2 regions of the Microbacterium sp. DT81.1 genome follow, and region 2 is predicted to be linked to the other one. Evidence: predicted binding sites of a transcription regulator. Region 2 holds the regulator's gene; the other holds the start of a gene.
The links. The regulator HspR, encoded in region 2, represses chaperone genes until heat shock. The targets are predictions, from matches to a motif close to AAGTTGAGTCNNNNNGACTCAACTT.
Positions count from the first base shown of each region.

Region 1: the regulator HspR is predicted to act here: its motif matches at 1,191-1,215, upstream of ACLQ2Q_RS08545 (ATP-dependent Clp protease ATP-binding subunit).

Region 1 covers NZ_JBNCMA010000003.1:8,564-11,861, forward strand. The annotation lists gene ACLQ2Q_RS08535 (GNAT family N-acetyltransferase) at 1-147, opposite strand, end outside; gene ACLQ2Q_RS08540 (EI24 domain-containing protein) at 242-994, opposite strand; gene ACLQ2Q_RS08545 (ATP-dependent Clp protease ATP-binding subunit) at 1,232-3,298, shown strand, end outside.
Region 2 covers NZ_JBNCMA010000005.1:293,829-297,126, reverse strand. The annotation lists gene ACLQ2Q_RS15265 (nucleotide exchange factor GrpE) at 1-409, shown strand, start outside; gene ACLQ2Q_RS15260 (DnaJ C-terminal domain-containing protein) at 426-1,412, shown strand; gene ACLQ2Q_RS15255 (heat shock protein transcriptional repressor HspR) at 1,453-1,893, shown strand; gene ACLQ2Q_RS15250 (aldo/keto reductase) at 1,945-2,856, opposite strand; gene ACLQ2Q_RS15245 (MmcQ/YjbR family DNA-binding protein) at 2,943-3,298, shown strand, end outside.

The DNA of each region.
Region 1 (3,298 bases), on a different contig from region 2:
GGAGCCGGGGGGCGTCATCTGCACGAAGCGGAGGCCCTCGAAGGGCACCTGATCGTGGTCGGCGTGGAAGCCGATCTTCTCGTAGAAGTCCTTCGCGCGGTCGACATCGGTCACCGGCACGAAGATGAGCTCGATCTTCCAGTCCATGAGAGTTCCTTCCCGATTGAGCACCCGGGGTGGGCTGCCGTGCAGTCCACGTTACGGACGGGCGCCGACATCCGCAGCCCTCGCGAAGGGGCCCTCAGGCGGCAGGGGGAGTGATGGCGGGACGGCGTTCGATCAGCTCCCTGGCGAGCCCGGTCGACCCCGCGACCGCCGCAGGCATCGTCGCGACGGCGCCCAGCGGGACGAGGAAGCACAGCTGCGTCGCAACGCCGAACCCCAGCACACGGGCGCGGTTGCCGCGGCGCAGCGCGGCGCGTGCCCCGCGGTCGAGTCCGCGCGCCGCCAGCGCCCGCGACGACAGCTCGTCGGCCAGCAGCCAGCCGGTGAAGGCGACGCCGAAGACCGTGCCGAGCACGCCGCCGACGACAGGCACGAGCCCCAGCAGGCCCGCCACGACGGCGATTCCGGCGCCGCGCGCGACCAGTGAGAGCCCATCGCCGACGGAGCGCCAGAAGCCGTAGTCCGCGTCGGGGACCGTCTGGCCGAGATCCCGTTCCACTGCGCGCCAGATGCGCTCGTAGAAGGGCTCCCCGACGAGAAGGGTCAGAGCGGTGAACGTCACGGCCACCATCACGAGCGCGGCACCGAACATCGCGGTGCCGATCGCCGTCCGGATGACATCACGCCAGAGCCCGGGCCACCCGTTCGCGAACGGGGTGATCGACTCGGTCACTCCGGGGAGGGCGAAGCCCCACGAAACCAGCCCGGCCACCAGCACGATCGCCACGATCGCTGCCGGGATGAGCCCGAGCGCCATCAGCCCTGGTCGCCGTCGCCAGTAGGCGAACCCTCGCAGCAGCGCTGCCACACCGCCGATGAACTCCCGCACGGATCCAGACTAGATCGGAGGCGCAGAATCACCGGCGCTCTGCCGCGACGGCCGTGGGTGGTGCCCGTCCTCATCGCGGTGGCGGTGGCCGCGATCTTCGTCGTGCTGCTGACCGTCGGGCCGCCGGGCGGAGGCGAATATCGTCCGGCAACCCGATTCCCGTGTACCGGGAATACCGCTCCCTCTCTGGCGTTAAAACTTGAGCAAGCAGCACTCAAGTTTGATCCAGGAGGCTTTGTGCCCGACAACTTCACGCCCAACAACGGCGAAAACAACGACGGCTCGAGCGCGTTCGACGAGTTCCTCGCGCGCTATCTGCAGGGCGAGCAGGCGCGCGCGTCACGCTCGATCGACCTCAGCCGCTTCCTCAGCGCGCGCACGCAGGGCATCCTGCAGAATGCCGGGCGCTTCGCGCTGGAGCGCGGCCAGCGCGAGCTCGACGCGCTGCACGTTCTGCGCGTCATGGTCGAGGAAGAGCCGGCCAGGGATGCCGTGACCAGGGTCGGGGCGGACCCCGAGGCGATTGCTCGCGCCGCCGAGGACCGGCTGCCCGCTCGCACCGCGCCTGCATCCGTCGACGCCGCGATGATCGCTCCGTCCGTCCAGCGCGCGCTGTTCCACGCCTACCAGGTCGCTCGTGCCGCGGGCTCGACCTACGTCGACCCGGAGCACCTCTTCTTCGCGCTGGTGATAGGACAGGACGCCCCGGCGGGGCAGGTGCTCGCTCGGGCCGGAGTCACCGCAGAGTCGCTCACGCAGGGGATGCGCGAGTCCGTGATGCCGGATGCCGGCTCGGCCGGCGCGCCCGCCCCCGCGCAGCAGGGTGCCGCGGCATCCGACACTCCGATGCTCGACCAGTTCGGCACCGACCTCACCGCGCTCGCCCGTGAGGGCCGGCTCGACCCGGTGATCGGGCGCGCCGACGAGATCGAGCAGACGATCGAGATCCTCAGCCGTCGCACCAAGAACAACCCGGTGCTCGTCGGCGAGGCAGGCGTCGGCAAGACGGCGATCGTGGAGGGCCTCGCCCGCGCGATCGTCGACGGCTCGGTTCCCGAGCAGCTGCGCGACAAGCGCGTCGTCTCGCTCAACCTGCCGGGCATGCTGGCAGGCACGCGCTACCGCGGCGACTTCGAGGAGCGCCTGACGAAGACCATGGACGAGATCGCCGCCCACCGCGGTGAGCTGATCGTGTTCATCGACGAGGTGCACACGGTCGTGGGCGCCGGTGGCGCGGGTGATGGCGGCATGGACGCCGGCAACATCCTCAAGCCCCGCCTCGCTCGCGGCGAGCTGCACCTGGTCGGCGCGACGACGCTCAAGGAGTACCGCGTCGTGGAGAAGGACCCCGCCTTGGAGCGCCGCTTCCAGCCCGTCCGGGTGGGGGAGCCCTCGATCGAGGACGCCGTGCGCATCCTGCACGGCCTGCGCTCCGCGTACGAGGAGCACCACGGCGTCGGGTACACCGACGACGCTCTCCGCGCCGCGGTCGAGCTCTCCGATCGCTACCTCCCCGACCGCGTGCTGCCCGACAAGGCCATCGACCTGATCGACCAGGCCGGTGCGCGGCTGCGGCTGCGGCTCGGCGTGCGAGTGGATGTCGACGACCTCCTGCAGCAGCTCGCGAGCCTCGAGGCCGACAAGAACGCCGCCGTCTCCGCCGAGCACTACGAGGAGGCTTCGCGCATCCGCGATGACATCGCGGCGGTTCAGCGCAAGCTCGAGGAGGCCACGGCCACCAGGAGCGCCGTGGCCGACGCCCTGATCGACGAGGCGCAGATCGCCGCGGTCATCTCGCGTGCCACTGGCATCCCCGTGAACCGGCTCACCGAGGGTGAGCGGGAGCGTCTCGCGGTGCTCGAGCAGGAGCTGCACGACCGCGTCATCGGTCAGGACGACGCCGTGACGGCCGTTGCGAAGGCCGTGCGCCGCAACCGCACGGGCATGAGCGAAGCCAACCGCCCGGTCGGCAGCTTCCTCTTCCTGGGGCCTACCGGTGTCGGCAAGACGGAGCTCGCCAAGGCGCTCGCAAGCTCGCTGTTCGCCGATGACCCTTCGACAGGCTCAGGGACCGCCGTGCTGCGCTTCGACATGAGCGAGTACGGCGAGCGGCACACCGTGTCGCGGCTGGTCGGTGCGCCTCCGGGATACGTCGGCTACGACGAGGCCGGGCAGCTCACCGAGCGCGTGCGCCGCAACCCGTACTCGATCGTGCTGTTCGACGAGATCGAGAAGGCGCACCCCGATGTGTTCAACCTGCTGCTGCAGGTGCTGGATGACGGACGCCTGACCGACGGCCAGGGT
Region 2 (3,298 bases):
CGACCTGAAGCGCATCACGGCCGAGTACGCCAACTACCGCCGCCGCACCGAGGCGCTGCGCGAGCTCGAGATCGAACGGGCGCAGGGCCGCGTGGCGGCGGGAGTGCTGCCGGTGCTCGATGACCTCGACCGGGCCGAGAAGCACGGCGACCTCGTGGAGGGCACGCCGTTCGCGGCGATCGCCGAGAAGCTGCGCCTCTTCGCCGAGCGCCTGGGGATCACCTCGTACGGCGAGGCCGGTGAGGTCTTCGACCCGCAGCGGCACGAGGCGATCTTCCAGCAGCCCATCCCGGGCACCGTCGAGCCCACCGTGCTCGAGGTGGTCGAGGTCGGCTACCGGCTCGGCGACGTCGAGCTGCGGCCGGCCAAGGTCGTCGTCGCGGCACCGGCCGACCCTTCGGCAAGCTGAGAGGGCTGGGAGGGCAATGGCAAGTCAGGACTGGTTCGACAAGGACTTCTACAAGATCCTCGGCGTGTCGAAGGATGTCAGCGCGGCCGATCTCAAGAAGGCCTACCGCAAGCTCGCGCGCACTCATCACCCCGACTCGAATCAGGGTGATGCGAAGGCCGAGGCGAAGTTCAAGGAGATCAGCGAGGCGTACTCGGTCCTGAACGACCCCGAGCAGCGCGAGGAGTACGACCAGATCCGCGCGATGGGCTCCGGCGCCCGCTTCACGGCGGGCGGCCAGCCGGGTGGGTTCGAGGACGTCTTCAGCATGTTCGGCCAGGGCCGCGGCCGCGGTCAGGCGACCGAGGACTTCGACGACATCTTCAGCATGTTCAACCAGCAGCGGGGCGGCGGGTTCGGCTCCGGCCGCTTCGGGCAGCCGTCCGGCGGCTACCGCGGATTCGGCGGTCCTCAGCGAGGGGCCGACGTGACGGCCCGGACCACGATCGACTTCCTCACCGCGACCAAAGGCGAGACCATCACGCTGCAGGGCGAAGACGGCAAGCCGTTCAAGGTGAAGATCCCCGCCGGTGTCTCCGACGGGCAGAAGGTGCGGCTCCGCGGCCGCGGACGCCCGTCGCCCGACGGCGGCGAGAACGGAGACATCGTGGTGCAGGTCTCGGTGCGCAAGCATCCGGTCTTCGAGCGGGACGGGCTGAACCTGCGGGTCACCGTGCCGGTCACCTTCACCGAGGCGGCGCTCGGTGCCACCATCGAGGTGCCGACCCTCGGCGGAGAGCCGGTGAAGCTGCGTGTGGCCCCCGGCACGCCCTCGGGTCGCGTGCTGCGGGTAAAGGGCCGGGGCGTGCAGACGCCGAAGGGGACCGGAGACCTGCTGGCCGTCGTGCAGGTCGCCGTGCCGACGCACCTGGACGACGCCGCGCGCGAGGCGCTCGAGCGGTTCCACGAGCTGGAGCCCAAGGAGAACCCGCGCGCCGACCTGATGGCGAAGGCCCGCGGCTGACCCCGTTGCCGCGGGGTGGATCGGAGAAGAGGTGAGGGGCATGACCGATGAACGACAGGTCGACGAGGACTCTCCGCTCTTCGCGATCGCCGTCGCCGCCGAGCTGGCGGGCATGCATCCGCAGACGCTGCGCCAGTACGACCGGCTGGGGCTCGTGGTCCCCGGCCGCACGCAGGGCCGCTCGCGCCGCTACTCGATGCACAACATCCAGCAGCTGCGCGAGGTGGCCCGGCTGTCGTCGGAGGGCATGAGCCTGCCGGGCATCGCCCGCATCCTCGAACTGGAGGAACGGGTGCGGGGGCTTCAGCGGCAGGTCGCGATGCTCGAGGAGCGGGTGCGTGCCGAGCTCGAGAATCGCCCCGGGGCGCGCGTCTTCGCGGCCGGCACGAGCGGCAACGTGATCACGCTGCGCTCGGGCAAGCGGGTGCGGCGGCAGACGGATGTCGTGCTCTGGCGCCCACACGCACCGAACGACTCCTGACGTCATACCGGTCGTCCCAGCCCCCCCACAGCGATGGGCGGGGACCCCGGATCAGTCAGCCGGCGAGGGCGGCGGTGTGCCGAGCGCGTGGAACGCCGCCCAGAACTCCTCCGGGATGACGGCGTCGACGAGGCCGTCCAGGGCGCGCAGCCGCTCCACGCTCGAGACGCCCACGACGACGGAGTGGACGCGCGGGTCGGCCATCGCGAACTGCAGAGCCGCGGCCGCGAGGTCGACGCCGGACTCGTCCGCCAGCGCCCGCAGCCGCTCGAGGAACGCAAGGAACTCCGGCGACGGCTCGGTGTAGGCGTACTTCGTGCCGCGCGTCCGCGAGCCCGCGAGGATGCCGCCTCCGAACGGGGCCGCGTTGAAGACGGCCATGCCCCGCTCGGTCGCCTCGTCGAAGACGGTGCCGGCCGTCCGGTCCACGAGCGTGTAGCGATTGTGGATCAGCACCGCGTCGAAGGCATCCGTCCGGACGTACTCCTCCATGAGGGCACGCGTGCCCGCGGCGATGCCGATGGCGCCGACCGTTCCCTCGTCCCGCAGCCGCGCGAGCGCCTCGACGGGTCCTCCGGGTGCCATTGCCTCGGCGACGGTCAGCCCGTACGGGTCGTGGAAGTGCAGCAGCGGGAGCGTGTCCAGCCCTAGACGCTCCTTCGTCTCTTCGAAGGATCGCAGCACGCGATCGGCGTCGAAGACGCCGGTGTCGGGATCCTGATCCACCTTCGAGAAGATCCTGCGATCGGCCGGCAGGCCGCCGAGCCGGGCGATCGCGGCGCCGAGCAGGCGCTCGCTGGCGCCGTCGGCGTAGTTGTTCGACGTGTCCACCTGGTGGTGGCGGCCCGTGAGCAGGGCATCGCCCAGTTCCGTGCCGATCTCGGGGCGCTTGCCCAGCGGCGATGCCCCGAGCGTGATCGGCTCGAGGCCGGCTGCGAGGTCCTGTCCCGTCGTGTGCGTCATCCTCCGAGGGTATCCGGGCGGTCCCGTCGCTCGCATTCCTGCCGTGGGGCTTACGCGGTGTCCACCGCATCCACCAGAATGACGCCGTGGCGACCCTCGAAGATGTGCGTGCGATCGCGATCGCGCTGCCCGGCGTGGAGGAATCGGTCGGAACGCAGAACGGCGGACCGCAGTGGCGAGTGCCGTCCGGCGCGTTCGTGTGGGAGCGACCGCTGCGCCGGCGCGACGTGGATGACCTCACGGCCGAAGGGCGTTCGATCCCGGAGGGCGAGGTCGTCGCCGTGCGCACCGATGGGCTCGACGTGCAGCGTGCGCTCGCCGAATCCTTCCCGGACGCCTTCTTCGTGGTCCCGCACTTCGAGGGCTACCCCGCCGTGCTCGTTCGCCTCGACGCCGTCGAGCCCGAACAGCTGCGCGAGGTCATCACGGATGCGTGGCTGCT